2 regions of the Neobacillus sp. DFD-2R genome follow, and region 2 is predicted to be linked to the other one. Evidence: a T-box and tRNA genes for the amino acid it is inferred to sense, from the RefSeq annotation. Region 2 holds a T-box; the other holds one or more tRNA genes.
The links. A T-box is a leader RNA that pairs with one kind of tRNA and senses whether it is charged. The one in region 2 lies ahead of thrS (threonine--tRNA ligase), so its partner is inferred to be a tRNA-Thr.
Positions count from the first base shown of each region.

Region 1: it encodes a tRNA-Thr, which carries the amino acid that the T-box ahead of thrS (threonine--tRNA ligase) is inferred to sense. The anticodon was not compared.

Region 1 is NZ_CM173228.1:3,145,502-3,161,871, reverse strand. Features, by position in the region: RNA gene rnpB (RNase P RNA component class B) at 1-58, opposite strand, end outside; gene AC3ANV_RS15925 (alpha/beta hydrolase) at 145-846, opposite strand; gene AC3ANV_RS15920 (alpha/beta fold hydrolase) at 1,198-1,980, shown strand; tRNA gene AC3ANV_RS15915 (tRNA-Ser) at 2,107-2,197, shown strand; RNA gene ssrA (transfer-messenger RNA) at 2,207-2,568, shown strand; tRNA gene AC3ANV_RS15905 (tRNA-Thr) at 2,575-2,650, shown strand; tRNA gene AC3ANV_RS15900 (tRNA-Leu) at 2,668-2,752, shown strand; tRNA gene AC3ANV_RS15895 (tRNA-Asn) at 2,788-2,859, shown strand; RNA gene ffs (signal recognition particle sRNA small type) at 2,859-2,943, shown strand; gene AC3ANV_RS15885 (MIP/aquaporin family protein) at 3,253-3,918, shown strand; gene AC3ANV_RS15880 (YpiB family protein) at 4,354-4,914, shown strand; gene AC3ANV_RS15875 (MarR family winged helix-turn-helix transcriptional regulator) at 5,079-5,513, shown strand; gene AC3ANV_RS15870 (multidrug effflux MFS transporter) at 5,777-6,991, shown strand; gene AC3ANV_RS15865 (aldo/keto reductase) at 7,058-7,882, shown strand; gene AC3ANV_RS15860 (protoglobin domain-containing protein) at 8,047-8,400, shown strand; gene AC3ANV_RS15855 (DUF2726 domain-containing protein) at 9,075-9,314, shown strand; gene AC3ANV_RS15850 (class I SAM-dependent methyltransferase) at 9,390-9,950, shown strand; gene ppnP (pyrimidine/purine nucleoside phosphorylase) at 10,142-10,456, opposite strand; gene ftsZ (cell division protein FtsZ) at 11,225-12,382, shown strand; gene AC3ANV_RS15835 (MDR family MFS transporter) at 12,828-14,360, shown strand; partial or broken gene AC3ANV_RS15830 (DUF6198 family protein) at 14,519-14,626, opposite strand; gene AC3ANV_RS15825 (GNAT family N-acetyltransferase) at 14,629-15,069, opposite strand; gene AC3ANV_RS15820 (acyltransferase family protein) at 15,750-16,370, shown strand, end outside.
Region 2 is NZ_CM173228.1:1,322,127-1,338,496, reverse strand. Features, by position in the region: gene infC (translation initiation factor IF-3) at 1-151, opposite strand, end outside; ribosomal protein L20 leader region at 302-433, opposite strand; gene thrS (threonine--tRNA ligase) at 609-2,543, opposite strand; T-box leader at 2,819-3,075, opposite strand; gene ytxC (putative sporulation protein YtxC) at 3,174-4,055, opposite strand; gene dnaI (primosomal protein DnaI) at 4,183-5,112, opposite strand; gene AC3ANV_RS06410 (replication initiation and membrane attachment family protein) at 5,126-6,523, opposite strand; gene nrdR (transcriptional regulator NrdR) at 6,573-7,034, opposite strand; gene AC3ANV_RS06400 (hypothetical protein) at 7,136-7,534, opposite strand; gene speD (adenosylmethionine decarboxylase) at 7,646-8,020, opposite strand; gene AC3ANV_RS06390 (glyceraldehyde-3-phosphate dehydrogenase) at 8,361-9,392, opposite strand; gene coaE (dephospho-CoA kinase) at 9,585-10,196, opposite strand; gene ytaF (sporulation membrane protein YtaF) at 10,215-10,853, opposite strand; gene mutM (DNA-formamidopyrimidine glycosylase) at 10,949-11,776, opposite strand; gene polA (DNA polymerase I) at 11,790-14,426, opposite strand; gene pnpS (two-component system histidine kinase PnpS) at 14,717-16,117, opposite strand; gene AC3ANV_RS06360 (response regulator transcription factor) at 16,114-16,370, opposite strand, start outside.

The DNA of each region.
Region 1 (16,370 bases), 1.8 Mb from region 2:
CACTGTGCGAGCCTGGACTTTCCTCAGCTCCATTAAGGAACCGCGACTACTCACCATTTCATGTTCATTCGTCCAAAAGCGACATTAAATACTATATCATGGTCAACAGGATAAATCTTTAGTAGGTTAATTCCAGTGTTTCCATCATGTTCTGTGAACATCTAAAAACTTAGTAACTATTTGTATGACAGTGTCAACTTCACAATCCCTACAAATGTGGTGCTTTGAATGAGGAAGATAATGTAACTCTTTTTCTTTTGATGAAACTAAACGATAAATGAATTCCGAACTTTTTGGGTCTATTGTCTCATCCTTTTGACCATGAATAATACAAATTGGGATGGTAATATGCTGAAAAATCACTTTCGCCTCTCGGACGATTTTTTGAAATTGGAACACATTATAAAGAGGAGTAGAACGAATGAATGACGGATTTTTAAGAATCCTTTGACCGAATAATAAACCATTTTCTTTCGTTCTAGTACGGCGAAAAAATTGGTCTAGCTTCATTTTTAATAAGTGTGGTGTCAGCACGTAAACTGCTGGAGAAAGCAATATCAGGGTTGATATTTGATAACGATACGCCATAATAGAAGCGATCATTGCCCCCATCGAAAAACCAATCAAATGAATCTCTTTGTTTTCTTCAATTGCCTTTTTAACGATTTTCTCCATCATTTGCAACCAATCCATCGCAGTAGCTTTTTGCATCCGCTCTTTATTCATACTATGACCAGGTAACAATGGGGTCATTACTTCGTAACCCATTCCTTCTAAGGCATGTGCCAATGGTTCTATTTCCCAAGGGTTTCCTGCGAATCCATGAATAATGATACATAAATCCATGAAAAATCCCTCCACGACAGTTGATTGGAAAAGGCTCGTTTGGGGAAAAATGCTAAGCTGAAACATCCGATTCAGTTCCACAATCAACACTGAATTTGTTTGTTTGAATATTTTTAATGATCGTTCAGATGGATGGGTTAATTAAGAATTACGTTCATAGTCTTCCAGGGTAGTCTTTGACTAATACACAGATTTAAAAAGGATTTCTTTGGATTAATAAGATTTTTATCGTCTTCAATGATAAAAGTGAAAAATTTTGGAATCATAAAAATAACTTTTAAAAAATTTAAAGCATATATAATTTGTCTTGTCCTAGTTAGAAACTCTTTTAAAACTGAGGTGTTCAGATACATGCCCTTCATGATGGCGAACGGCTGCAGAATCTATTTTACGGTTCAAGGTCAAGGGATACCTATACTCTTTATTCATCCTCCGGTACTTACTCATTTAAATTTTGAGAACCAAATGAAGGAATTATCAAAGGATTTCCTGGTTATTACCTTCGATATTAGAGGACATGGAAGAAGTTCATTTTCAAAACAGCCTTTAACTTATCATTTGATTGCAGAAGATTTGAAGCTTTTATTAGATCATCTAAAAATTCAAAAGGCCTTTATTTGCGGCTATTCAACAGGAGGGACAATCGCCCTTGAATTTCTACTATCTTATCCGGATCGAGCTTCAGGTGGGATCGTCATTAGCGGTATGTCTGAAGTAAGCGATAGGGTCTTAAAAAATAAAATTAAAGCAGCGATTACCTTTACAAAATTAAAGGCCCTTTCAGCATTAGCATTGTATGTAACCTGGTCGAATTCAACCAAATCTTCATATTGGAAAATGGTAAAGGAAGAGCAAAAGGGAACTGCCCAAAATATTAAAGAATATTATCAGTATAGCTTGTCCTATAATTGTACAAATAAATTAAAAAATATAAAAAGCCCCATTTTATTAATCTATGGACAAAAAGATCAAGGTTTTCATCGATATGCCAAAATATTGCATGAAAAATTACCGCATAATGAATTGATGTGGATCCAGGATGTGAAGCACCAAATTCCAACAAAGGCAGCCTTTCAATTAAATAGTTTAATCAAGCAATTTATCAAGAAATATAAGGAACCGGGTGGAAAATGAATGACCTCCTGAGTGTATAATCAGGACTTTTGAACTACCAAAATTTACAGCTATCTTCCAATTTGAATAGATGATATATTTTTCTTGTAAGTTCTTAACGGAACTTTGCGATATGGTTTTTATTATAGAGAAGTACTCAAGAGGCTGAAGAGGCGCCCCTGCTAAGGGTGTAGGTCGGGTAACCGGCGCGAGGGTTCAAATCCCTTCTTCTCTGCCATTATAATATGGGAATGTCTTGGTATCGACAGGGATAGTTTGAGCTTATATTGCGAGTCGTGGGGATCGGCCACGTAAAAACGTCAAAGCCTATAACTGGCAAACAAAACAACAACTTCGCTTTCGCTGCTTAATAACAGTCGTTAGCGGTTCCTCCCTCCATCGTCCATGTGGTAGGGTAAGGGACTCATTCTAAGTGGACTACGCCGAATTCCGCCGTCTGAGGATGAAGGAAGAGAATAACCGGACTAGCCGCTTCAATGCCTGTCAGTAGGCTAAAGAAGTGGGCGAAACTAATTTTACTGACTACACTCGTAGATGTATAAGTACCAATATCTTTGCACACGGGTTCGACTCCCGTCATTTCCACTTAACTATGCCGGTTTAGCTCAATTGGTAGAGCAACTGACTTGTAATCAGTAGGTTGGGGGTTCAAGTCCTCTAGCCGGCACCATTAACTCACTAAAATTTGCGGGTGTGGCGGAATTGGCAGACGCACCAGACTTAGGATCTGGCGCCGCAAGGCGTGGGGGTTCGACTCCCTTCACCCGCACCAAAGTTTTTTACGTTAGCAAACTAACTTGCCATTATTCCGCAGTAGCTCAGTGGTAGAGCTATCGGCTGTTAACCGATCGGTCGTAGGTTCGAGTCCTACCTGCGGAGTCATAGTCCAACAAAGACACTAAGAACGGGTCAGGGCGGGAACGCAGCAGCCATAACTAGTGAAATTGTGTGGGCTATTACATAAACCGGAAAGCTAAAAACACTAAACTCATTTTTGAGTTTAGTGTTTTTTCATTTGTTCAAACAAGTTGATACAGAAAGATGTTGTTGAAGTGAAATTAGATCAAAAAAGCAGACACAAAAAAAGTCTAATTCGACTCATATATGTCATATATTCATAGTAACTTAGAGCTCTAAGATAAAAACCAATTGGTGAGAACTTACCGTCTAGTCATTTGCCAACGGATCCGGTACAGCTAAATCTAAAAATCCTACAAAATTACCCTATTCAATGCAAAATTGCGTTTTAACTACGTGTAAGGAGGAGTTATTATGCTAAAGAAGGGATTTGCTGAATTTATCGGTACATTTATACTGGTATTGTTCGGAACTGGAACAGTTGTTTTAGGTGGCGGAATTCATGGAATTGGTATTTTAGGAATTGCTCTGGCATTTGGATTATCCCTTGTTGCAATGGCCTATAGTATTGGAACCATTTCCGGATGCCACATAAACCCGGCAGTGTCAATTGCCATGTTTGTAAACAAACGAATAAATGCTTCTGAACTTCTTTGTTATTTAGTAGCACAGGTTTTAGGTGCTTTTTTAGGAACTGCAATATTAGTTGCCTTTTTAAAATTATCTAACATGACGATAGAAAATGTAGGACAAAATGGCTTTGAACATCTTGGATATTCGGGTGCATTCTTAGTTGAAGCTGTATTAACATTCGTCTTTATTTTAGTCATTATGGTCGTAACCGGTAAAAATGGTAATACCCCTTTTGCTGGACTTGTCATTGGTTTAACGTTAGTGTTAGTTCACATATTTGGTATTCCATTGACAGGATCTTCAGTTAACCCTGCACGAAGCCTTGCACCAGCAGTATTTGCCGGCGGTGAAGCTGTTTCTCAATTATGGGTATATATCGTTGCTCCAATCATAGGTGGTATCATTGCAGCCCTTGTGGGAAAATTTGTATTCGATACTGAAGAATAAAGTGAGGTTCATCGAAAAGATATGTTTAGTTTTAAAGATTGCTGGTCTAAAAAACAAATAGGCGGAATCGATGCTGATGATTTATCACGCACTGCTGACACCGCCATTTAACCGCCTTCCTGCTTTTAACTAAAAAGTGGATTAAAAAATAACCTCAGTCAATTGACTGAGGTTATTTTTTAATAAAGTCTATTTGAAAGAATTTCATGCAAGATCGTTAATGTGACTCCACCTTCTGCGAATAATGCGCTATCAATATATTTCAAGAGGGTTATGAGTGGATTAAGATGATACTGCTACATAGTTTTGTGGGTGTTATTAGAGAATTTATTTTTGAAAGAGTAGTAAATTTCCTACATTTTTGTTTGAGGCTTTAATACGTATCTACCATAACATGATAAAATAGGGAGAAATGAATATAGTAGGTGTGTTTTTATGGGTAAATGGGTGTCACCGATTGAAAAACGGAATTTCCTTAAATGGTTTTTAGAACATCAGCAGCTGAAACGTTCAGAGGCACGTAAGGTAATAGAATATATAATCAATAATTTTCACATACTTGAAAATGTTTCTTTTACTGAGAAAATCATGCTAAGTAGGAAAACGATTGTGATTTCAAGCATGAATTCGGATGAACCCGGATTTTCGTTTTACTATAATCAACGCAAAACAGATGAAGTATCAAAGGCATTGGGCGATCTAATGATGAATCCATGTGAAAAAGTTAATATCATCATTCATTTTAGTGGAAAAATGCTCAATCATCGGTACCTGCAACTTATTGAAAGCCCGGTATTAGAAAATATTAAACAGTATAACCAAGTTCAGAAGGACGAAAAAATAGTAGATGATATTCTGGACGAAATTTTGCTGGAAAAAGAGATAGAGATAGTAAAAAAACAGATTGATGTGGCACTGGATCAGAAAGATGAAGAGTTATTTAAAAGTTTAACTGCAAGGCTGAAGGAGCAATATGCAAAGAAACACAATGGATAGATGGCGATGAATGCTTTGAAAATGATCCGGTTTGACGATAAAAGATTTGGCCTTTACTATAAAAATCAGGACCTTTGCAGTGACACATAAACATTTATAATGCATAATAAGTACGGATGTTTCTTGCAGTTGGAAAAATAGTAGAACCTGGAGTAGGTGTACGAATGGAATCAAATCAAAAAAATCAGCTGATCACGAGTTGGTTATCTCTAACAAACATACAAATGAAAATTACCAATGAATTAGAAAATAACCTCCAACAGAGTCATCAATTATCTTTAAATGAGTTTTACGTGCTTTTATTTTTATCCAAAGCCCCCGGGAAAAAATTAAAATTACAACAACTTCAGAGTATGGTGGGTTTAAGTCAAAGCGCTATATCGAGACTTGTAAGCAGATTTGAAGCAAAGGGCTGTGGAACCTTAAAAAGGCATATTTGCGTCGATGACCGAAGAGCCATTTTCACTTCCTTAACAACGGAAGGAGAAGAGATGCTTAAAGAGGCTTTTGTTACGTTTTATAAGACCCTTGCAAATGCATTTCCTAAAGAAACGATTATAGATGAGCTGCAAGGCTTACTTGAACAAATTAAGTCTTGAAATGACTAATGGTACGATTGATTATTGGACTCGATTAACGGGTGTCCTCTTCTAGATATAGAACTTTCTTTTTTTGGTCCGAGGTACTATTTGGTGCGTATAGTGCCGATTGGGATGTGTCTGTTTTTTCTGAATCTTTAAATTTGACGGATTGTTTTGTAACATGGTAATTTGTATGCATGCACATACATTTAAAAATAATTGTGAAAATAAAAACAGGTACCATCGGAAGATGACTGTTTTTATAGAAAGGCGATGAAAAATTGAATAAATTAAGTGGAAAGAAACGATTACAGCTTGCGTTACTTTTAGGATCACTTGGACTTTTAGGACCTTTTACAATCGATATGTATTTGCCTTCATTTCCCACGATTGTAAAAGAATATCATACAACGGCTTCTTTAGTACAAATTAGTTTAACTACATGCCTATTAGGCCTTGGTTTGGGGCAATTGATTATTGGTCCTTTGAGCGATGTTCAAGGTCGCCGTAAACCATTGCTTATCTTTCTCGGCTTGTACTTACTAGCTTCATTAACTTGCTCGTTTGCACCCAATATTTATTTCTTTATCGGTTCTCGTTTTATACAAGGCTTTTCAGCAGCAGGTGGACTCGTGATCTCTAGGGCCATTGTACGTGATGTCTATAGCGGAAGGGAACTAACCAAATTTTTTGCTTTATTGATGTTAGTAGGTAACCTCGGCCCAATCGTTGCGCCGATTGCCGGAGGCAGTATACTCGCTTTTACTGATTGGAAGGGGGTTTTTCTTGTTTTGGCTTGTATTGGCGGGGTGTTACTCTTCACTGCTTCAGTGAAACTAAAAGAGACATTACCAAAGGAAAACCGCGTCCCAAGTAACTTATCTCAACTATTGAAGAATTTCGGCTCTTTAGTAAAAGATCGCCAATTTGCCGGGTTCGCCCTCACTCAAGGTTTTATCATTGCAGGAATCTTTGCCTACGTATCCGGAATTCCTTTTGTCTATCAAAATATTTACGGTGTATCTCCTCAAGAATTCAGTCTATTATTTGGAACGAATGGGATTGCTTTAATTATTGGAAGCCAGACGGTTGGCCGCTTTACAGACATCATTTCGGAGAGAACGTTTTTAAAGATCGGGTTACTTATTTCTAACTTTTCGGGTGCCGTATTACTCGTCGCTCTCCTTTTAAAAGCACCACTTTTCGCAGTCGCCGTTCCCATATTCTTTTTAGTAGCTTCTATCGGAATTATTGCAACAACGTCTTTTGCATTAGCCATGGAAACACAAGGACATATTGCGGGAAGTGCCTCAGCGCTATTAGGTTTATTGCCATTTGTACTTGGTTCATTAACAGCTCCGCTTGTAGGAATTGCAGGAGAGTATACAGCCATTCCAATGGGCGTCGTGATCTTTTTTGCAAGCTTTATGGCCTTCCTATCGTATTTTGTTTTAGTTCGAAAACCATCGCTTGGGGTGCAAGCTTCAAGATCATAGAAGGAATCTCTTAATCTTTCACATAGATTAGATTCATTAAAATAATGCTAAAAGGAGAAATGCAAAATGAATTTCGTTACCTTAAACAATGGTGTAAAAATGCCGCAACTTGGATTTGGTGTTTGGCAAGTGGAAGATGATCAAGCATCCAATGTAGTTGCGAAAGCACTTGAAGTAGGATATACATCCATTGATACAGCGATGATCTATAAGAATGAAAAAGGTGTTGGGAAAGCTTTAAAAGAATCTTCTGTTCCTCGTGAAGAATTATTTATTACCACAAAAGTTTGGAATAGTGATCAGGGCTATGAAAATACATTACGAGCCTTTGATGAAAGCTTAGAAAGATTAGGTCTGGATTATGTTGATTTGTATTTGATTCACTGGCCAACTCCTCAATTTGATGAGTATGTTGATACATATAAAGCATTAGAAAAGCTTTATCATGATGGCCGAGTGAAGGCGATAGGAGTTTGTAACTTTGAAATTGAACATTTAGAACGTATTTTAAATGAGTGTGAGGTAAAGCCTGTTGTAAACCAAATTGAGTGTCATCCATACCTTGCACAAAATGTTTTAAAAGAGTTTTGTGCAAAGCATGATATTTTTATCGAAGCATGGAGTCCTCTTGATCAGGGAGGAGAAGTTTTACAAGACGAAGCGATTAAAAGGATTGCTTCGTTACATCGCAAAACTCCGGCACAAGTTGTCTTACGCTGGCACTTACAAAATAATACGATCGTTATTCCAAAGTCTGTGACCCCATCGAGAATAGAAGAAAACTTTAATGTGTTTGATTTCGACCTAACTGTGGATGAAATGACTGCAATTAATGAATTAAATCGCGATAGGCGTAAAGGTCCACATCCAAATGAAATGAATAATCGCTAGGATTTTAATCACAGGAGACAGTGTGTTTTTACTCTGTTCAATGACAAAGCCCATTCCAGCTGCAGTTGGAGTGGGCTTTCGTGATATAAATCACATAGATATTTTTTGTTTATACTATAATTGTAGTAGAAAATACTACTTTCATGAAAAAGAGGGGTTAACCGATGACTATTACATTAGGACAGGAAAAAGTTGATGAGCTAGTAGAACGCTTTTACGATAAGCTACTAAAGGATTCCTACTATATTTCGATGTTTGAAAAAAGAAACGTGGATATTGAACTGCTCAAAAGTAGACAAAGATCGTTTATAAACCGCTTAATTTCTGAAGAATCATCTCAAGATCACGACAATCAAGTATCACAGGTTAAAGAAAGACATTCATTTCATATGGCTCCGGAAAGAGCTGAACTATGGATGGGCAAAATGAAAGAGACCATGGACGAAATGAAACTGGATGATTCCATTAAGGTAAAATTATTAGGGAAAATAGAATTTTTATTGAATAAACTTATGTAAACCCTATATCGATTGGCTAGCAGTTAGGCGAAGTAAAAATATATTTTTACTTAATACGTTCGGAATTCATGATAATAAGTGTTGATTAGCAAAAAAAGGCAGGGCCTGGATTCGGACTATGTAAGAGAAAAATAAACAGTTGATGTCCGAATGAGGACTGGATTCGGACTAAGCTAGTGAAAAGCAAGCGGTTCCTGTCCGAATGAGGTCTGGATTCGGACAGAGCAAGAGAAAAATATACGGTTGCAGTCCGAATGATGTCTGGATTCGGACAAGTTAAGCTAAAAGCAAACGGCTCCTGTCCGAATAAGGTGTGGATTCGGACTGAGCAAGTAAAAAATAAACGGTTCCTGTCCGAATAAGGTGTGGATTCGGACTGAGCAAGTAAAAAATAAACGGTTCCTGTCCGAATAAGGTGTGGATTCGGACAAGGTAAGTAAAAAGCAAGCGGCTCCTGTCCGAATAAGGTGTGGATTCGGACTAAGCAAGTAAAAAATAAACGGTTCCTGTCCGAATAAGGTGTGGATTCGGACTAAGCAAGTAAAAAATAAACGGTTCCTGTCCGAATAAGGTGTGGATTCGGACAAGGTAAGTAAAAAACAAACGGCTCCTGTCCGAATGAGGTCTGGATTCGGACAGAGCAAGAGAAAAACAAACGGTTGCAGTCCGAATGATTGCCGGTTTTGGTTGCCGAGTTGGACGGATATGCATACCATGCAACTAATCCTGCCCAGCTTAAGCGTGACAAAATGAAGGATGAGATATTGCAGAAGTACAATATTCCAATCATAAGAATGAAAACGAAAGGGAGTGGAGAAGAAGAAAGACTCCACCAAAAATTAGCGGACATTTTAAAGCTGGATACTAACGTATCAGAGTCAATAATTTCTACTCAATTAAAAACGGGTGCATAATCACGACCATACCTCAACGATGTTTTCCCTTAAATGGAGTATGATGATAGAAGAACCAATACGAGGAGCTTTCAAATGGACACTAGGATGAAATGGAATACGAAACATAAAGAACGTATTGATCAGCTACAGGAACCTGTGCCGAATTCCAGATTAAAGAATCTAGCTGCTTATCTTAAAGGAGGCACTGCCCTAGATCTTGCTTGTGGCCTTGGTGGAAACAGTTTGTTCCTTGCGCGTATGAACTATCAAGTCCAAGCGAAGGACATTTCTGAAGTTGCTATCAGCTATATCCAAGAACAGGCTGCAAAATATAATCTCAAAATCGACCCTCGGGTATGCGATTTGACGGAATGGAAAAATATTCATTGGCAAAACCATTCTTTTCACTTAGTTGTAATTACCTACTACCTTGATCGCTCACTTTTTCCCATTGTTAAGAGTATCCTAAAAGAGGATGGTTATTTATTCATGGAAACTTTCTATCAGTCACCGCATAACGGGAATCACGGAGTATCTAATCAATATAAACTGCAGCCAAAAGAGTTGTTAGCTGAATTTGGCGGTTGGAAAGTGCTCTTTTTTGAAGAAAATGAACAAGAGGGACGGCAAACGATATTTTGTCAGAAACGATAATTTTGGTTCCAGTGCATCATAAATTTTTTTAACTACAATCATGTTATGTTATCAAATGAGATGATCATAATGAAAAATAAAAACCTCGATTTAATCGAGGTTTTTTATAATGAGTTCGTTTAAGAATCGAATCGTAATTATATTTGTTGAAAATTATTCTTTTTTGCAGCGAATAATAGAATGTGTGATTGCTATTCAGGTAGATAGGAGCAGCAATAATCAACAATAGAATGAACCTTTAATAAAAAGCTTTCATTAGCAGGCACATAAAAAACACCTTGATTTTGAATTAGCTTCCAATCCTGACCGTTTAATTTATATTCCAGCTTTCCAGCTTGAATTTCCATCTCTTCTTTTTGTGATGTAGAGAATTCATATTCGCCCGGAAGCATAACGCCTAAAGTCTTTCGGGTCCCGTCCTGAAATTCGACCGTTCTGCTTGTGACATTCCCGTCAAAATATATATTTGCTTTTTTGATGATTGTTGCATTTGTAAAGTGTGACATTAAATTCATCCTCTCATTTTACTGCTCCTATTTAAACATAAAAGCCTCCCGATGGGAATAAAAAATAGATAGTTTTTTAAAAATATTTTAAAAAATGAAATAATGACTACGCAACTTACCTTAAGGCGTGAATTTCTTCAGATTCAAGATACAAAATACGGCCGAGTCCTTTTAACTTACAAAAGTAGCTCTAAGTATGTATTTTTCTTTTAAGAACAAAAATTTACAAAAACTAATTTAAGGCAGGAGAAAAATGAATGTATCATACCCCAAGTTTGCTTCACTCAGGTGTTATTTAGAGTAATGCGCTAAATGCCTTATTATCCTTGAGTCGAAATGCCTGTCATAAGGATATGACAAATGGGCTTAACTTAACTGGACAATAGAATTAGGGTTAAGTAGACTAAAAACTAAATCATGTTTAACAACTATTTAATCGTAAGAGATCCGTTCTATCAACTACTTGGAGGGGTGGGTTAGGAGGCCTGTTTGGCCATCCGGATATATTAAATAGCTAGCTTCCTTGTTGGAAAGCTTACCCACAGAGGACTCCGGGTCAAATTGCGATATTTTCCCACTTTATTTTTTCTTCGGAATGCTTCAGGCTTACGTTTTGGTTTGAGATAAAGAGAATGCAACTGAAAAATTTTCTGCCTCCTAATCTACTAACTTATAAAAAATGGAAAATTCGAATAATATGAAGAAGTTCTTCGGGTAACCATGATTAGTGTAAATCAAGGAAATTTGGATGAATGAGGAGGAATAATAATGATGGATTTTGATACAAATATAGACCAGTTTGCTACGATTAAAGTCATCGGTGTTGGCGGCGGGGGAAACAACGCCGTGAACCGAATGATCGAGGCAGGAGTTGAGGGTGTAGAATTTATTGCCGTTAATACAGATGCACAAGCTCTTAATCAATCAAAAGCAGAGATCACAATGCAAATCGGTGCATCATTGACAAGAGGTTTAGGAGCGGGTGCAAATCCGGAAATAGGAATGAGATCTGCGGAAGAAAACAAACAACAGCTCGAAGAAGTGTTAGCAGGTACAGACATGGTTTTCGTTACGGCCGGAATGGGCGGTGGTACAGGCACAGGGGCAGCGCCTGCAATTGCTAAAATTGCCCGTAATCTTGGTGCCTTGACAATTGGGGTTGTAACACGTCCTTTCAAATTTGAGGGACACAAGCGTACAGCAAACGCGGAAATTGGAATTAACGCAATGAGGGATTCAGTGGACACCTTAATTATTATTCCAAACGATCGATTATTGGAGATTGTAGATAAAAAAACACCCATGATAGAAGCTTTCCGTGAAGCGGATAATGTACTCAGGCAGGGTGTTCAAGGAATTTCCGATTTAATTGCTGTGCCGGGTTTAATCAACCTTGATTTTGCTGACGTGAAAACGGTTATGTCCCATAAAGGAACTGCCTTAATGGGAATTGGTATTGCCACAGGTAAAGATCGTGCTGCTGAAGCTGCGCAGAAAGCCTTAAATAGTCCGTTACTGGAAACTTCCATCAATGGAGCTCATGGTGTGATCATGAACATAACAGGCGGTCTCAATTTAAGTCTTTATGAAGTACAAGAGGCAGCCGATATAGTTGCTGCTGCTTCAAACGAGGAATTAAATATGATTTTTGGTTCGGTCATTAATGAAAACTTAAAAGAAGAAATTATCGTAACTGTCATTGCGACAGGATTCAATGAGCAAGACGTTGTATTATTGCAAACGTCTTCCCAGCCATCCATGGAAGGAATGGCTGATCCAGATCGAAGGGAACGACGTATACAACATATACAAAGTGATCCGATAAACCGACGCGAATCGATTCAAGATTATGACCGACACTCAGAACTTCCCGAAAAATCTCTTGATATTCCAACGTTCTTACGCAATCGAAAAAAACGATTTTAATAAATTTAAAATTTGCTTCTCCCAAAACACTAAACTCATTCATTTGAGTTTAGTGTTTTTTTCATTTATTTCAACAATTTGAAACAGTACTTAAGACCTAAAGAGACTTTCTTCCATAATATGAATTCCATTTTTCGAAAAAGGATAATAATCTTTATAAACTGGCAGTAAAACAAGTTGTGTTCTTTCTGATTTGTCAAATTAAATGATAATCAACGAAACAATGTTTCTTGAACTTGTTATTTAAGATATTTAAACCACTTATGATACATATATTTAAAGGAATGCAAAAAAAGATATTGAATCACCAACGTAACAATGTTACCTTAGTATGAGGAGGATGTAAACGGGTAATTAACAGAAAGTTTATATTCTATTCCGGAAAATTTCAGTAATTTTTAGTTCATATTTACCTTTAAAATTGAGGTTAAAGGGGGTTACACAAGTGAAACAAAATAATAAAGCACTTATTCTAATTGGGCTCATGATTGGGGTCATTTTCTCGGAGCTTGATGAAACAGCAGTTTCCACTGCGATGCCTACCATTATTCGCGATTTGGGCGGATTGGCCCTGTATGGCTGGGTTGGCGGAGTCTATATGCTGGCCATGACATCGTTCATGGCGATTCTTGGTAAACTTGCTGATTTGTACGGGCGCAAGCGAATTTACTTAGTTAGTATGGGCTTGTTTATCGCTGGTTCAATAGTCAGCGGGTCGGCTCATTCGATGGAAATGCTACTTGTTGGCCGTGGAATTCAAGGGATTGGTGCAGGTGGTCTTATGCCACTGGCAATGGTCATTTTTGGTGACTCGTTCCCAGTTGAACAGAGGGCGAAAATTCAAGGTATTTTCGGTGCGGTTATGTTTATTCCTCAGCTTGTTGGACCACTAATTGGAGGCTATTTCGTCCAACATATTTCATGGCATTGGATTTTCCTTGTTAATATTCCAGTGGGTGTGCTCGCGGCTGTTATACTATCTATCGGTTTGAATGAATCGAAAGGTGAAAGGCAAGTTAGCATTGACTGGGCAGGTGCGATTCTACTTGTAATGTCACTGATCAGTTTACTTCTAACACCGGTTCTTCACCAGACAGAAGGCTATGCTTGGAGTAATCCAAAAATGATTAGCCTTTATATAATTGGAACAGCTCTTCTTTCATTATTTGTATGGGTTGAAGCAAAATCGAAAGAACCGATTCTACCATTACATTTATTTAAGAATCGAAATTTCGTCGTCATTTCTGCGTTAGTATTCGTTTTTATACTCGCCATTATGGGATCTCTATCGTCGTTTCCATTTTTCGCTCAAAATGTACTCGGCCTTACCCCTACAGAAGCTGGTTATCTAACCATACCAATGATGGTCGGAGCCGTTGGTGCTAGTGTGATAGCTGGACGTTTGATGCCAAAAATCCCTTACCGAAACCTATATGGGATTTCGTTCATCATTCCAATCATCGGATTTTATTTACTTTCAGGCATAGACGCACATACTTCGATTCCTACATTCATCCTGTATTTTATTATTTTAGGATTTGGTTTTGGAGCTTTGTTCAATAACTCTCTCATTGTGCAAGAGTCAGTTGAAAAAGAACATGTTGGAATTGCTCAGTCGTCCGTTAATTTATTTCAATCGATTGGTATGACTATTGGTTTCAGTCTATTCGGTTCTTTGCTCGCTTCCAAAATCTCTTCTGGAATGAAATCACTGGCGGGTAACTTATCGATGGAACAAGCACTTTCATTAAAAACCATGGAAAACGGAACAATTCCAAAAAATCTAGATCCGGTCTTTTTAGAAAATATAAAAATTGTCTTCTCTCAAGCCTTTCAGCATTTGTACTGGGTATCATTTTTTCTCGCAATTGTCTCCTTTTTCATTTGTTGGGGATTGAAAAAAGAAGTTTTGATTGTGAAGAAGGAAGAGAAAGAAAATGTAGAATCCTCAGAAAAGGTGCCAGGAATCATCCAATAAATTGGCAAAAATATTGACAAAGTAATTTTTCAACAATCTTAAAAAACCATTCTCCCCGGAATGGTTTTTATTTGTATAACTATTTGATGATGTACTAGAGTTATTTATTTTGAGGAAGTTCAATACCTTTTCTATTAAGGGCAGAGATAGCCCAACCAAAAAGGGGATGTTCCAAGGTCTGATTGTATTGTGAAAGAAATGCCGAGGGTTGAAATCAAGATTCCTAATCCATAAAAAGAATATTTCGTTTTACGCGTGCTTTTCATCATTATTTAGTAGATAATTCTTTTATCATTAAAATATGCGGAATCCCATCTTCCATAAATATACTTGATGAAGTCTGATAGCCAAGTTTTTGATAAAAACCCTCTGCCTGTGTTTGCCCGTGTAATTTAACCCGGGATACTTCTTTTTCAACTGCGATTTCTTCTAACGCTTCAATCAATACTTTTCCAAGACCAAATTTACGGTAAGGCTCTAAGATACAGATTCTCTCCAATTTACCAAAGCCATCAACCCATCTTACACGTCCAGTTCCGACAGGTTGCTCATGATAATATACCAAAATGTGTTCAGAAAGCTCATTTAGGGTATCGAATTCATCAAACTCATCTTCCAATGGTACACCTTGTTCTTCAACGAATACTAGTCTTCTAATATGGAAAGCTTTTTTTAAATCATGATCAATTGTTATTCTTTTTGTATTCATTTTTTTCAGTCCTTTTCTGGATTTATTTAAAACTTGACTATATATAAAGCGTTTTTTTGCAAATACAACAAAAGTAACTAAAATTAATTTAAATTATTTTTGTTGCAAATGCAATAAAAAAATACATTAAGGAGTTTTATACTTGGTATTATTATGGTTAAAACACTGTATACTAGTAGCCCATCATTGGGTTCAAGAGTGAGGTCCAACCTGCCGTAATCTATCTTGGTTAGAGATGAATTTTAGCATAGGATTTTCTTGCGGGTTGTAAAGTGGCGGACAATATACCACTTTACAATTTGGAGTTTACATAATCTTATTATTGAAAACACTATTCGTGTACAGAAATATGATATTCGAAAATTACGGAGGAACAAGGTGATAAAATGAAATATTAATAAGTGCCAAATAACTGTAATAAATAGGTATTCATTGGCACTTATTTTGTTACAAATGAAATCCTATTTAAAAACCCTGTAACATCAATCTATTTTTATAAATGTTATAATTTGAATCAAGAAAAACGGCAAACAGCTTCATTGTATCCTTAAGTTTAAATTAAGAAGGGTATTATATTCTTTCGTTATGTGTTTTTATTCACATATCAATCTCGGATTAAAATTTTTATCTCCTTTACAAGCCAACATCCGTGATACTAACTAGGATAGAGGAGGAGTACGATGTATAAAAGAATTGATTGGTTAGATGTCGGAAAGGGTTTGGGAATCCTTTTAGTCATGCTGGGGCATGCGGATATTCCGGCTCCTATTAAAACGTATATCTATACATTTCATATGCCATTGTTCTTTTTCCTATCAGGATACTTATTCACACAAAAAAAATTTCCCAATGTAAGAGTCTTTTTATCCAAAAGGACAAAGTCATTGATCTTACCCTATTTGTGTTTTTCCTTTGTTGCCTATATTTGGTTTGTTCTCTTATTTAACTTTGGACAAGTCGATTATCAACATAATTTATTCATGCCATTATTAGGTTCTTTCATTGCGACAAGAAAATCTTTTTGGACCGTTCAGTGCGGACCTCTATGGTTTGTGAATTGTATACTTTGTACAGAAATGCTTTTTTACTTCATCTCGAAAATAGGGCGAAATAAAAAGGGAATGGGGATCGCTTTGATTTTCATTTCTGCTCTTGGATGTTTTTATAACAAAATGGTAGGAAAACCACTTCCATGGAGTATTGATGTTGCCATGATCAGCGTTGGATTTTATGGACTTGGATTTTTATATAAAGAATACCGGGAGAAATTTGAGCGTTATATTAATTACAAAGCTTTTCTT
Region 2 (16,370 bases):
GAGGCTTTGCATTTGGTGCTACAAGTACCAAATCAAGATTCACTCGTCCGGCAATCTCCAAGGCTTCAGTTTTGGTTTTAATCCCCAACTGCTCGCCATTTTGATCAATTAGGCGAATTTCGCGAGCGCGAATGCCCTCATTTAACAACATGTCTTTGCTAATAATTAGCCACCTCCAGGGTTAATGTGAATACAACGAAAGGGTCAAGATGGTGCTGTTTTAAAATAGGCTTCTTTTTCAAACCTGACGCTTGACACCTTGTGAACCGACAAGTATTAAGCAGTGCTTTGTTTAAATACACAAACAAAAAAAGTGCGGATGAAAACACCCACACTTTACGAAACATAGTTAATGAATCAATTGTTCACGTAATACCTGCCAACTGCTTATTCGCGTCAATCAGGTGAGAAGCGGGTGCTTCTTCTTTTCCCAAAATCGTATTCTATTTTTTACACCTTAGTTACTATATCATAAACAAAGACGCAATGTCAAACAACTATTTATATGACAACGAAATGTATTGTAGCATAAATCAATAGAATTATTCAATAGGTTTATTTTTATTTTTTCATAAAAGAAGAGAGGGGATCCCTCTCTCCTTTTAAATTTATCCTCTTGCAACTTCTGCTTTTAACGATGCAAGAAACTCTGCAAATGGCTTTGTTTCTGAGTTTTGCTCTCCATATTTGCGGACGTTTACGGCCGATTCTTCCACTTCTTTATCACCGACAACAAGCATATATGGAATTTTTTGCATCTGTGCTTCACGGATTTTATAGCCGATTTTTTCATCACGACCATCTAACTCTACTCGGAAACCTTCATTTTGAAGCTTTTCCTGCACTTGCTTCGCATATTCGTAATGAACTCCCGGTGAAACAGGAATCACCTGTACCTGAACCGGTGCAAGCCATGTTGGAAATGCCCCTTTGTATTCCTCAATTAAGAATGCAACGAAACGTTCCATTGTGGAGACGACACCACGGTGAATAACAACCGGGCGGTGCTGTTTACCGTCTTCACCAACATAAGTTAAATCGAATCGTTCAGGAAGCAAGAAATCTAATTGAACAGTTGAGAGTGTTTCATCCTTACCTAAAGCAGTTCTAACTTGAACATCGAGTTTAGGACCGTAGAACGCCGCTTCCCCTTCTGCTTCAAAATAGTCTAACCCAAGATCATCCATCGCCTCTTTTAGCATGCTTTGTGCTTTTTCCCACATCGCATCATCGTCGAAATATTTCGCTTTATCCTGAGGGTCACGGTAAGATAATCGGAAAGAATAATCTTTAATATCAAAGTCTTTATAAACATCCAACACCAGCCGAACAACGCGTTGGAATTCTTCTTTAATTTGATCAGGGCGGACAAAGATATGGGCATCATTTAATGTCATACCGCGAACTCGTTGCAATCCTGATAGAGCACCCGACATTTCATACCGGTGCATCAAGCCTAGCTCTGCTATCCGAATCGGAAGCTCACGGTAGCTGTGAATACCGTTTTTATAAACCATCATATGGTGAGGACAGTTCATTGGACGAAGTACGAGTTGTTCATTATCCATTTCCATGACAGGGAACATATCATCCTGGTAATGATCCCAGTGTCCGGAAGTTTTATAAAGATCGACACTTCCCATCACAGGAGTGTAAACATGGTCATAGCCCATGCGTACCTCTTTATCGACTATATAACGTTCGACGATACGGCGGATTGTCGCCCCTTTAGGCATCCAGATCGGAAGTCCTTGACCCACCTTTTGTGAATTTGTAAATAGGTTTAACTCTTTACCCAGCTTGCGATGGTCACGCTCTTTCGCCTCTTCTAACAAGCGGAGATGCTCTGTCAAATCCTCTTTCTTAAAGAAGGCAGTGCCATAAATACGCTGCAGCATTTTATTATTGCTGTCGCCGCGCCAATATGCACCCGCGATGCTCAAAAGTTTAAATTCTTTAATCTTTCCGGTTGAGGGAACATGGATACCACGGCAAAGGTCAAAAAATTCACCTTGTTCATAGATGGTTACTGTTTCCTCATCAGGAATCGCTTCAATTAGTTCGAGTTTATAAGGGTCACCTGCTTCTTTAAACAGTTGCACTGCCTCAGAACGGCTAACCTCTTTGCGAACAACTTCAATGTTTTCATTTACGATTTTCGCCATTTCTTTTTCAATCTTCGGAAGGTCTTCAGGAGTTAACGATTCGTCAAGATCGATATCATAATAAAATCCGCCTTCAATAACCGGACCCACACCAAGATTTACATTTGGATACAGTCTTTTAATCGCCTGAGCCATTAAATGAGCTGTACTATGGCGCAAAACCTCCAACGAATCACTCGAATCAGCTGTAACAATTTCTATTGAACCGTCTTCAAGGATTGGACGGCGAAGATCAAACATTTGACCCTTCCATTTACCGGCAATCGCTTTTTTCTTAAGACCGGGGCTAATGGATGCAGCAATATCTTCCGTTGTTGTTCCACACGGGAACTCCTTTACTGCCCCATCCGGAAACGAAATCTTAACAACGTCTGACATGGTAATTCCTCCTTTTTAGAAAAGCGGAAGCGCCTTGCCCAGGGGCGACAGGTATAAGACGAGCCGGCATGAAGGTTGCTTTTTAACCTTCATGCCGGATTGGCTTATAACCCCGAGCCCCTAGGCGCTGGAGCTAGACAATTTTCTAAGTTAAATTATAATTTTAAAAAATAGGTTGTGTTAAACTTGCCTGTTGATTTGCGCTCCAATCAACATAGTTACAAAATCAACAATGGCCATTAACACAGCCAAAAAATAAAAAAACCCGTCCCTGGAAAAGGGACGAGTTTTGATTAACACGTGGTTCCACCCAATTTTTCAATTCTAATAAACGTTAAAGGCTCATTAAAAATGACTTTAGGTCAGATAACGGTTGTTGCCGTCAGCGATTACTTGCCTCATGGTCATCATAAGGGTTCACTGCTGAAGTTTAAAGGTGGTAAGTATTGATTCCGTAATAGGAGATTTTCAGCCAAGCTCTCCCTCTCTGAGATTCGTAAAAAAATACTGTTATCCTTATCATTACTTTTGCTGCATATATTTTACTATGTAGGTTATTATAATGATTTGATTTTAAAAAATCAAGGGACATAAACCTAATAATTTTCATTATTGCAATATTATTTAGTTTTATCCATGATTCTCCGAATTGGTATCATCTTTAATGCTCCACTTCATCGTAGCACGAAGAGCTTCAAATGTTTTAATTGTGACTCTTTCCTCAAAGATATTTTTTATTGTTCTAATGAGCGGTTCATCAGGATTTTTCGCATAAAGAAAAATTGTCGTCGGCGCAAGTGATAATAGCGGTGCAATTGAAACAGAATCAACATAAACCGGATGATTCACCAGTAATTTCCGGTCAACCATTTTGACTAATTCTCCACGTTTGATTTCCTCAAAATCTTCCGTATAAAATGTAACCTCTTCATCAAACAATAAATGAAGAATGCCCATTTTAGGTTTACGGTTTGCTAAAAACTCCCTTAGTGTTTGAACAAACATTTGATATTCCTGCTCCATTTTATACTCATCAATTGAAATTTCCACATAACCTCTCAACTTCTGAATATAAGAGCGCAAACGAAATTTGTGAAATGAATCAAAAGAAAACGAAACATTATTTTGAAAAATTTGCTCAATAGCAGCTCTGATATTCGGCTCTTCGCTGGTTTCCTTCAAGAAGGCTGCTAAATCCTCTCTTTGCCCTTCAAGGATGGTATAAATAATCTCCATTATTTGCTGCTGCTCTTCCGGATCCTCATAGTAATAATGTTCCTTTAAAATGCCTCTTAGCCAATCATCTTGCTTTATTTTAACAATAAACTCGTAAAATGCCTCTTTTGTCTTTTTCAATACAGCATAAGACAGGCTGCTATCAATAATTTCCACTATAAGTCGATCTTCATAAAGAAGAATATCATTATTTTCCTGACTATATGATAAACACTTCAGCAAGTGATTATAAAACCTGATTGCATCCATCTTGCTTTGGAAGATGATCTCTGCCAACCAAATCCCCCCTTAGACCATATCTTGTTTTAATATATATGGGGAACTTGACCAAAATAGAAGTTAGTAAAAAAGAAAAAGGACTGCCGACATTTGTTCGGCAATCCTTTTTCTTGATCTGTAAATCTTAAGTTCTCCGGTTCGGACCATCTACTAACACCGGTTCACTTAAACTCCGAATTCTTTCCATGATTCTCCTTGCTTTCATTTTCTCTTCTTCACCACGCTGGCTATAGGTTAAATGATGCTCCAGCTCTTGAAAGTCAAAATTCGAAGTGAAAAAGGTTGGAAGGTTTTCAAGCATCCGAAATTGCAGAATCGGGCCTAACACTTCGTCTCTAGTCCAACTGGATACAGCTTCAGCGCCTATATCATCAAACATGAGGATTGGCTCTTTTTTTAGGGCTTCTATTTTTCCATTTAAGGTTGAATCGGCGATGGCACTTTTCATCTCTCTCAATAGCTCCGGGACATAGACAATCATAGATGAAATATGCTTCTTTGCCAGCTCATTTGCGATAGCGCCTAACAAATAAGACTTTCCTACCCCAAATTTCCCATAGAGATATAAGCCTTTTTGCTTTTTGTTTGTCTCGTAATTCATTAAAAAAGTGGCTGCCTTGTCGACTGCATCGAGCCTGCCGGAATCTCCTTCAATGGCCTCAAAGGTAGCTTCCAAGATATCTTTAGGTACATATAGACTTCGAATAAGCTGTTGATTTTTCCTTTTTTCATCGTCCATAATTTTTCTTGGGCATCGTTCATAGACCACATCGATTGTATTCCGCGTTAATACTAATTCCGGGTGGTAACCTTTCATAATATTGATACACCCCTCAAGACTTGGACAGTGGTTACATTCCTTACTTTGATTGGTATACTCGTACAATTTAATCAAGCTTTTATCAATAATCTCTTGGGAAATCACATTCTGATGCGTTGTTAAGAAAGCTTTAATATCGGGATGTTGAAGTGTGTCATGACGCATTTTTTCATAACGTTTCTGAAAGTTCTCATTTGAGGCTAATCGTTTCAGTGTTTGGTTAATCCTTTCCATATTTCATCACCTCCTATTTTCGGAATGCCTTTAATTTTTCTTCAATGGCACGCTTCTTTGCTTCAAGCTCAGAATTTGCCCCATTTGATGTATCTTTAACAGCTTCTTTGGAATTGTCGTCAAACCAATCAGGAAGGACCTCTGTCCGAATAGACTTTTGCTTCGCTGATTTCCCTGATTTTTTTCCATCGCCCCAACCAACATAGGTGTTATGCTCTTTCTTTGCCAATTCCATTGCCTCTTTTACCGTTTTAACCTGCTTTCTAGCCCAGTGACCTGCTAGTTTTTCAACATAGCCTTTTGTAAATTTCATATCTGTTCTTAACATTACAAAGTGAATCAACACATTGATAACACCCGGCAAAAGCTTTTGTTTGAACATCACATCTTCTACGATTTGTATATCAGAACGAGAAGGCTCGCCACCGCCTGAGAGATCCTTAAAAAATTGAAGCGGCGAGGTGGTTTCTAAGTAACGTACTAATTTTTCTTCCTGTGTTTTCGGCTCTGCTATTTGAACTTGATGTTTGGAAGGCTGAGTACGTTCAATTAGGTTAGGTAACTGATCTTGATTTACATACTGATACCAATCCCGGGCACCCTTTCGTAATTCCTCGATATCGATTTCACTGTTCTCATTAATAGCACCTAATATGATATTTTTCATCTGAATGGGATCAATGGTATAAAGAAAGGCTAGATTACTAACTACTTCTTTAATCTTTTGGGTTAGGGCCTTCTTAGGCACAAGCGATTCATTTAAACCGGCCATCAACAGGTCAAAATCAAAGGTATGGGTATCAATTTGCACTGGCTGCGGGTCTCTTCGGCCAATAAACTGTTGATTGCCATCCGCTTCAAATTCCCCTGAAATGTCCTGAAGATATTGAAGACTTCCTGGAGTGGCCGATTCAAACACATCTTGAAATGCTCTTGTGACATCAAGAAACTCACTTTCTTTAGGCTTTTGCTGATCGCTAAAAAATCGTTTAAGTCTGGCAAAATGATTTTTCCCTATCTTTCGGTATAAATAAATATTTAACATACCATCTAAAAAGAATTGCTCAGGAGTTAATGGAGGATGCAGCTCATAGATAAATGACCGCTCTCCTTCATCTGTCTTGACAAATGTTTTCAGCAGTCCAATTCCTTCCAATTTTAAGCGTGCTTCGTATATTTCCTTTAAATTCATTTCTAATAGATTCATCAAAAGGTGATGGCTTGAGGATTCGGACCATAAGCGATTCTCCTCCAGCTCTGCCCATAGCGTCATATATAAACTAAAGCAAGTGGATCCAATTAAGGGCTGATATAAAAATGTCAGCACTTTGCGATCATAATCATGCAGCAAACCATTTGCCGCTACAATATAACGGTCGATAGGAACGAGTTCCTGCCAATGCTGCACCATATTTTTCAAACCTTTCTTATAAAAAGGAGCTAAATACCGCATTAGCTCCTTAAGATTTCTCTTTCTTTATCAATTCCTTTAATTCTTCAATGAATACATTAATATCCTTAAATTGGCGGTAAACTGAAGCAAAGCGGACATAAGCGACCTCATCAACATGCGCCAGCCTGTCCATCACCATTTCGCCAACCAGTTCGCTTTTTATCTCAGAAACCCCTTGATTACGGAGTTCTTTTTCTACCCCTTGGGTTATATCTTCTAATTCCTTTAAGGCAACAGGACGCTTTTCACATGCCTTAATAAGGCCTCTTAAGATTTTATCCCGGCTGAATTCCTCCCTGGTACCTTCTTTCTTTACAACAATAAGCGGGATTTCTTCAATCTTCTCAAACGTTGTAAAGCGATATCCGCATTCTTCACATTCCCGTCTTCTTCTTGTTGCTCGCCCCTCATCAACAGGGCGGGAATCCAGCACACGTGTACCGTAATTTTGACATGATGGGCATTTCATGATTAATCAACTCCAAATCTATCCCGTAAATCCGCACCAATGCTTAGCAGTATTCTTACTATTATCTTATTAAAAAGAAAATCTTTACACAAGTACAAGTATCATCTGTTTTTACCCGATCTAATAAATGTATGTAGTTGGTTTAGACGTTGATAATAGGAGATAATTCGCTTTTTTAAGGCTGGGTAATTCCCAGCTAATGAAAAGCGTTCTGTTGAAATTTTGAAGTCTACAGCCGTCTCCAACGGTCTTTCAGTTACAACCGTAGCGATAAGGAAACAGGGGATAGGTTTAGTGACTTCAACAGCGATTTCCCCATGCTCTTTTGAAACGGTGGTGATACGGCAATCAACATCATCATGAAATAGCTTTTCAACTGTTTGAAATAGCTGGTTAAAGTTCGCCTTATAATAGTGTGTCTTTAGCTGTTCATCCGTTAAAGAATCAGATGTTTCAATTTGTTTACTAAATCGTAAAAATAAGTTCCCAAAATTAGCCATGACTTTCCTCCAATAATTAATCCCTTTTTTCTTAGTTTACACATTCGGAGAGAAAATAAAAAGAGATGTATGGTTTCATACACCTCTTTACGGGTTATTTTTTATAATTAATTAAAGAACCTTTGCCTGTTTTACATTTACAGGACCCATACCACGCGGGATTTCAATATTTTCACGAGTTTGAGCATTTAATGCTTCAGCAATATAATCAGCAGCAACATTTGGATTCAAATCACCGCAAGTATACACATCAATGCTTGCATAACCATGTTCAGGGAAGCTATGAATTGTTAAATGTGATTCAGAAATAATAACAACACCGCTCACACCTTGTGGTGCAAATTTATGAAAAGCTACTTCGCGAATTTCCGCCCCTGATTTAAGTGCTGCTTCTACAAAAGTTTGTTCAATAAAATCCATATCATTCAATTTTTCAAAATCGCATCCCCATAATTCAGAGATAACGTGACGTCCCATTGTTTCCATATTCTTATTTCCCCCTCTAACCTTTTTCCGCTTCGATCTTGAAATCCTGTTATTGACGGTACCCAAGTAACTACCACGGGGGAAAGTTAGTCCAGAGAGGTCCTAACCCTTTAAGTAATTATCTGCTACCTAATTTCAAGAAGTTCACGATGACTAGTATACTTTGTTTATATTTATTTTGCAACCTATCAAATTAAAATTTTTAAAAGTCTAATAATGCAAAAGGGTTCGATGGGCATATTTCTCTCTTATTATTTAAAAAAACAGTATTTACAGCTTCATTTTATGCGAAGTAGACAAAATGGCCACAAAAAAAAGCTGTCAATCGACAGCAATTTTTTCAACCCACTTTTACTTGGTTGGTTTTCGCCATTTCTTCTGCCACATAAAGCGCAAGATCCACAACACGTGACGAATATCCCCATTCATTGTCATACCAGGCCAATACTTTAACTTTTCTTGTTCCCATTACCATCGTTGACAGCCCGTCAATGATAGCTGAATGTTGATTTGTATTGAAGTCAACTGAAACAAGCGGCTCCATAGTAAATTCCAGAATGCCTTTTAACGAGCCATGTGAAGCATCAATAAAGGCATTATTAATATCATCCGCTGTGACATCCTGTTTAAGGTCTACAACTAAATCCACAAGAGATACATTTGGTGTTGGTACCCGAAGTGCCATTCCATGCATCTTACCTTGCAACTGCGGCATCACTAGTGACAAAGCCTTTGCAGCTCCTGTCGTTGTCGGAATGATGCTTTGTCCACAAGCTCTTGCTCGACGTAAGTCTTTATGTGGATTATCAATATTCTTTTGATCATTGGTGTAGGCATGGATTGTCGTCATTAAACCGCATTCGATACCAAATCTTTCATCCAATACTTTTGCAACAGGTGCCAAACAGTTGGTTGTACAGGATGCATTTGAAATAATATCATGTTGGTGGATATTTAACATTTCATCATTTACACCCATAACAATTGTAACATCTTCATTTTTACCAGGTGCTGTTAGGATTACCTTTTTAGCCCCGGCATCCAAGTGAAGCGCAGCCTTATCACGGGAATTAAATTTACCGGTCGCTTCTATAACTACATCGATGTTTAATTCCTTCCATGGAAGTTCCTCTGGATTTCGATAATTTAATAACTTAATTCTTTTGCCATTTACAATTAACTCATTATCAAAAGGGATAACTTCCCCTTCAAAAGGTCCATGGTTTGTATCATATTTTATTAAATGAGCTAAAGTTTCTGCAGGATAGCCCGCATTTATCGCTACAACTTCAAGTTTTTTTTCAAGGATCGCTTTTCTAAAAACCATCCTCCCAATTCTCCCAAAACCGTTTATTGCTATTCTTGATTTCATTTTACGGCCCCTTCCGCATTAATGTTATACTTTTAACTTGTTTTATAGTAATTAGTATAACATATTTATCAAAAAATGCGATAAATAAACTGCGGATTTTTAATGTTTTATAATTCTGATATTTCAAAAGCATAGGAATACTCATTTTTTTCGCCCCAAAAAAAGAGAAGAGGCAACCTCTTCTCCTTTTTGCTATATAATATTCTTATTTAAATTCCATTGCATAAACACTTTATTAAGTTGTTCTTTAGTTTCCTCAATTGATCCATTATTATCAATAACCGCATCCGCTAAGATGACTTTTTCTGAAAGGGGCATTTGGGAATTCACCCTAGCCTCTGCCTCCGTGGCTGTTAGGTTATTTCTTTCCATTAATCTCTGCAGTTGAATGCTTTTATCCACATAGACAAGGAGTGTTTTGTCTACCATATACGTTAATTTGCTTTCAAATAAAAGAGGAATATCCAGAACAACAATTTCTTCGTGGTTTTGATTGGCTTTTTCAATTTTCTGTTGCATCCTTTTTCTTACTTCCGGGTGAACGATTTCATTTAGTTGCTGTCTTTTTTCAGCATCATGGAAAATGATCGAGCCTAACTTTTGCCTGTTTAATTCTTCATTTGGCAGTAGAATATCATGACTAAACACATCAATAATTTTAGCGTAAGCATGTTCTCCCTTTTGAACTGCAAGGCGTGCTTCAACATCTGCATCAATTACTGTAATCTTTATTTCCTTTAACATATTTGATACTGTACTTTTTCCACTGGCAATTCCGCCTGTTAAACCAATCACTAGGGACATGCTTTTACCCTTTCTTATTTATAATATTTTCCAGATTCCAATCATCATTAATAAAATACCCGGCAAAAAAGTGAACTTCTGAATCCACTCAAAACGGTGGAAAAATGCTCCGCACTTTAAGCCTAATAGGACAAATAGTGAACTCATTATTGCTACTGTTAATGCTAAATAGTATGGAGAAAACCCGAGCATCGCTGCTCCAATACCTGCACCAAAGGAGTCTAATGACAAGGCAAAGCCAAGCATAAGAGCTTCAATGCCTGTTATGGTACCGGATTTATCAAAATCGGCAGACATTGGTTTTTTTAATATATTTATAACGATACCAAGTGAGCGGATTTCAAAATTTACGATCGTTTTTTCATGTTCTAGCTTATCCTTTTCCTTCTCGGGCCGAAAAAATTGATACAAAACTCCTGCACCCAAAGCAATGAGAATAATTCCCCCAAGGCTTGCTGTGATGCTCGGTGATAATATTTTTGCGAGACCATGTCCGATTGACACAGCAAGAATCATAGAAATAGCCGAGCAGCTTGCAATAATGAGCACAGATTTTAATGGCATTACCATTTGCCTCAATCCATAAGTAAATCCTACACTAAAGCTATCAAGACTGAGAGCAAAAGCTAGTATAAGAAGTGAGAACAATTGAAACATAATGTTTAGGGCTCCTTCCTGTCAATCACTACGATAGTATATGGAAGGAGCCAGTCTAGTGTTATTCAATTCATTTTACGTTTTAAAAAGATCATTTAAAGCTTTTGACAAGTAGGACAATAATGGGTCCCTCGGCCGCCAACGGTCGTTTTTTCAAGCGGGGTTCCACACCTTTTACATTCTTCGCCTTTTCTGCCGTATGCGTATAATTCAAGCTGGAACATACCGATTTCCCCCTGTGAATTCACATAGGAACGGATGGTGCTTCCGCCTTTTTTGACAGCTTCATTTAAGGTTTTAACAATTTCCCGATGAAGGATAGATATTTCTTTTTCATTTAGCGTATTGGCAGGTCTCTCCGGATGAATTCCTGCACGAAACAGAGCCTCATCCACATAAATATTCCCAAGACCAACTACGATTTTCTGATCTAAGAGAGCCGGTTTTATCTTGCGATTAGTATTTCCAAGTTTTTTCACCAAGTATCTTTCAGTAAAGCTCTCTTCAAATGGTTCAGGACCAAGCTCAAGCAATGGAGGTTTTTGAAATTCCTCCCCTTTTCTAAACAAATGCATCGTTCCAAATTTACGTACATCCCTGTACCTTAATTCGGTTCCATCAGTAAAGTGAAAAATAACATGGGTATGTTTATCAAAGGGGTCTTCTTTTGAATATAATCCGTATTTTCCTTCCATTCGCAGATGGGACACTAAGGCGTATGTTTCCGTATAGAGAATTAAAAATTTCCCTCTCCTGCCCACATCCTCAATGGTTTCCCCTTTTAAGGCATCGATAAATTGTTCTGCCTCTACAGGTTTTTTAATGATTTTCGGCCAATAGACCGATACATTCTCTATTTGTTTTTGAAGTACAAGCTTAACTAACGTTTTTCTGACCGTTTCAACCTCAGGCAGTTCCGGCATTCAGATCCCCCTTTTATTTTGCATCAAACCACGTTGGGCCGTAAGAATAGTCCACTTTTAAAGGAACTTTTAGCTCTAAGGCATGTTCCATCACATCCGGAACTAATTTCTTTAGTATTTCGACCTCATCCTGCGGTGCTTCAAAAATCAATTCATCATGTACCTGAAGCAACAAACGGGATTTTAGTCCTTGATCTTTTAACGCAGCATCCATGTCAATCATTGCCTTTTTAATAATATCGGCAGCGCTGCCCTGAATTGGCGTGTTCATGGCTGTTCTTTCAGCAAAGCTTCTCAGGTTAAAATTACGGCTCGTTATTTCAGGAATATATCTTCTTCTTTGCATTAAAGTAGAAACATAGCCTTTTTGTTTTGCTAATTGGATTATATCATCCATATACTCTTTGACACCCGGATAGCTATCAAGGTAACGCTCAATGAATTTGCCTGCTTCCTTCCGCGTAATCCCCAGGCTTTGTGATAGTCCATAATCACTAATTCCGTAAACAATTCCAAAGTTAACCGCCTTTGCTTGGCGCCTCATGTTAGAAGTTACCTCAGCCTCGTTTACATGGAATACTTCCATAGCCGTTTTTGTATGAATATCCAGGTCATCTTTAAATGCCTGAATGAGCTTTTCATCACCAGCAATATCAGCCAATACACGCAGTTCAATTTGTGAATAATCAGCAGCAAAAATAACCCAGTCCTTTTCAGAGGGTACAAAAGCCTGGCGAATCTTTCTGCCTTCCTCCAGTCGAATTGGTATGTTTTGCAGGTTGGGATCTATCGAGCTTAACCTGCCTGTTGCTGTTAATGTTTGTTGAAATCTTGTATGGACCTTCTCCGTTTTCGGATCAATTACCTTCAATAGACCTTCAATATAGGTAGACTGAAGTTTTCCCAATTGTCTATAAAGGAGAATATGCTCAATGATTTCGTGCTCAGAAGCCAACTTTTCCAGTACATCGGCTGATGTTGAATAACCGGTTTTCGTTTTCTTAAAGGATTGAAGGTTTAATTTTTCGAATAAAATAACCCCTAGTTGTTTCGGTGAGTTAATATTAAACTTCTCACCTGCCAAACTGTGAATTGTTTTTTCAATTTCTACCAGCCGTTCGTTTAATTCTACACCCATCAAACGCAGACGATTACGGTCTACCTTCACACCACAGGATTCCATATCTGCTAGTATGAGCGCTAAAGGCATTTCCAGCTCTGCAAATAATTCGTATTGCTCATTTCTCCTTAAATCATTTTCCAGTTTATCTCTTATATCGGACATTGCTAAACTTTTACGCACCAAATGTTCCGCAAGCATAGGGGAACCAGGAATTTTTCGCTTTGCACCTTTTCCATAAAACAATTCGTCCGATTGGATTTTTTGAACATCGTATCTTTTTGCTATCGAGGAGAGACCTTCAATGTTCTCGGAAGCATCGATAATATACGAAGCAATCAATGTATCAAACTCAACACCCTTAAGATGAATGCCATGTCTCCTAAGTGCAACCTCAGAGCGCTTTACATCATAAACCGTTTTCTTTTGCCCGGCGTCTTCCGCCCATGTTTTAAACGCGGCTGATTGCAATGCTTCTTCTGTCGGTAAATAAAAATGGCCTTTTTCATTTACAATCGAAAACCCGATAATATCTGCATAATGATAGTTATCATCCAGTATTTCAACATAAAAATAATTGTTGCTTGCAAATAAATCTGCTGTTATTTCTTGAGGTATTTGATAATCAATCTTTTCAAGTTCAAGATGCTCAGGAACAGTACTATCATCTCCAAGCTTGTCCAACAGCGAATGAAAGCCCAATTCCTTAAATAATGGCAGCACTTTTTCTCTTGTAAAACCCTCATAAGCAATATTTTCTATAGAAATTTCTACCGGTGCTTCTCTTTCTATAGTAGCAAGCTCTTTGCTCATTAACGCTTGGTCTTTAAATTCTTCAAGCTTCTCCTTCAGCTTATTGCCATTTACTTGATTTATTGAAGTTAACAGATTTTCAAGTGTAGAATACTCCTTTAACAGCTTAATCGCTGTCTTTTCCCCCACACCGGGAACTCCGGGAATATTGTCAGAGGTATCGCCCATTAGGCCTTTCATGTCGATAATTTGCTCAGGGATAAGGCCGTACTTTTCTTGTACATGGTGAGGTGTATATTCTTCGATGTCTGTAATCCCTTTTCTTGTAATCCCGACTGTCGTTTTATCGGAAGCTAGCTGGGTTAAATCCTTGTCTCCGGAAATAACTTTTACGTCATATCCATCCTTTTCGGCTGTCAAAGAAAGGGTACCAATAATATCGTCCGCTTCATAATTTTCAAGCTCATATCTCGAAATTCCATAAGCATCAAGAAGTTCACGAATAAACGGAAATTGCTCCGATAATTCAGGTGGTGTTTTTTGCCTTCCGCCTTTATATTCTCCAAAGGTTTTATGGCGAAACGTCGTTTTTCCGGCATCAAATGCTACGAGCATATGGGTTGGCTTTTCATCTTCAATAATTTTCATTAACATCATGGTAAACCCATAAACAGCATTCGTATGAATTCCTTTATCATTATTTAGCAAGGGCAGCGCAAAAAAAGCACGGTATGCAATACTGTTCCCGTCAATTAACACAAGTTTCTTTTTATCCATATTTTCCTCCATTACTAATATAAGAAATCGTATGTAATTTAGTAAAAAAGACCGTTATTTCTCATTCCCATTTTATCACGAGATGAAATAGAAAAGAAAATAACGGTTATGACCAATTTTTATTTCTGAAAATCGAAAAAGGTGAAAGCGGGGTCTGCTTTCACCTTTTTCTTGGCTCCTTGGATTGGGGCTTTCATTTAGTATCATAAACCTTCAATATTAATGAAGCATACAGGAATTGTAAAGCCTTTGTAAATTTTATGATAGGTTACGAAAACCCTCTCGTTGGGCTATTTTAAAGATTTATGAAGTTCGATGATAAACTCACTGCCTTCGCCAACATCACTTCGTACATTAATAATTCCATGATGTGCTTCCACTAAATGTTTAACGATCGCAAGGCCCAGGCCTGTCCCACCCGAGTTTCGGCTTCTTGCACGGTCCACGCGATAGAAGCGTTCAAAAATACGTGGAATTTCTTCTTTTTCGATCCCAACCCCGGAATCCTTCACGTGTACCCTTACTTTTTCGAGTTGTTCGAGAAGGATGACTTTTACAAACCCTCCTGATGGAGTATATGTAATGGCATTGGCGATCAAATTTATGAACACCTGCTTTAAGCGATTCACATCACCCTGAATTAATACCTTTTCCTGCTTACTAATAAGTTCAATCTGAATTTCCTTTACTTCCGCCTTTCCATTGAGCATCGTAATGACCTCTTCAAGTAACACATGTATATCAAATTCCTGTATAGCTAACTCGAAGCCTTGCTGCTCAATTTTTGAAAGATCAAGCAAATCCTGTATAAGAGTTTGAAGCCGGTCACTTTCTTTTAAAATAATCGAAAGAAAGGCTTCTAAAGTTTCTTTATTATTCATGGCTCCATCCAAAAGAGTTTCTGTAAATCCTTTGATAGATGTGACAGGTGTTTTTAATTCATGTGAAACGTTGGCAACAAAGTCCTTGCGCATTTGCTCAAGTTTTTTTAATTCCGTTATATCATGGAATACAAGCAATACACCCTTCCACACATTGTTAGTTCCGATGATGGGAATACCATAAACAACAAAGTACTTTCTCTCAATTAATAACGGCACAAGCAACTGTTTGCTTACTTTTTGTTCAGTTCTAAAAACTTCCGCAACCAACTGGCAAATTTCATCTTTATCTATAACTTCGTAATAAAGTTTAAATAAATAATCGGCAGGATCTACATGGAAAATATCAATGTAACCTTTATTTACAAGATTAATAAATCCACGACTATCAATTAAAACTAATCCTGCCCCCATGTTTTCAATCAAAGCACTTAAACGGTCCTGCTGCATTTCTTGGGCCTTTACCATCTCTTGTAGGTTTTGAGCCAGCATATTAATAGCAGTACCCAACTTACCGGTTTCATCCATTCGGTCAACAGTAGTTCTAGCACGATAATTTCCATTTGCCAGTTCAATTGCTACATTCGCAGCTGATTCAATTGGTTTTGTATATCTTGATGTGATTCTAACGGCAAGCAAAATGATAATGATTAAGGATATACCTAAACTAATCGATAACATAAAACGGCCATTAAAGGATTGTAAGTAAGAGTTCTTAAATAATTGACCAATCAATATTCCTAATCCAACTAATACAATACAAATGAATGTAATTAGTGCAATTAGAAACCTTGTCCGGAATTTTATCATTCTCCTTTTGGCTCCTCAAGCTTATATCCAAGACCACGAATGGTTTTGATATAAAATGGCTTTTTCGTGTCCTCCTCAATTTTCTCTCTTAAGTGTGAAATATGAACATCTACAATACGTGTATCCCCTGCAAAGTCATAATTCCAAACTGCACTTAATAGCTGGTCACGGGTTAATACTCTATTTTTATTTTGTGCAAGGTAAAGGAGCAATTCGAATTCCTTTAACGTAAATTCCAAAAGATCATCCTTAT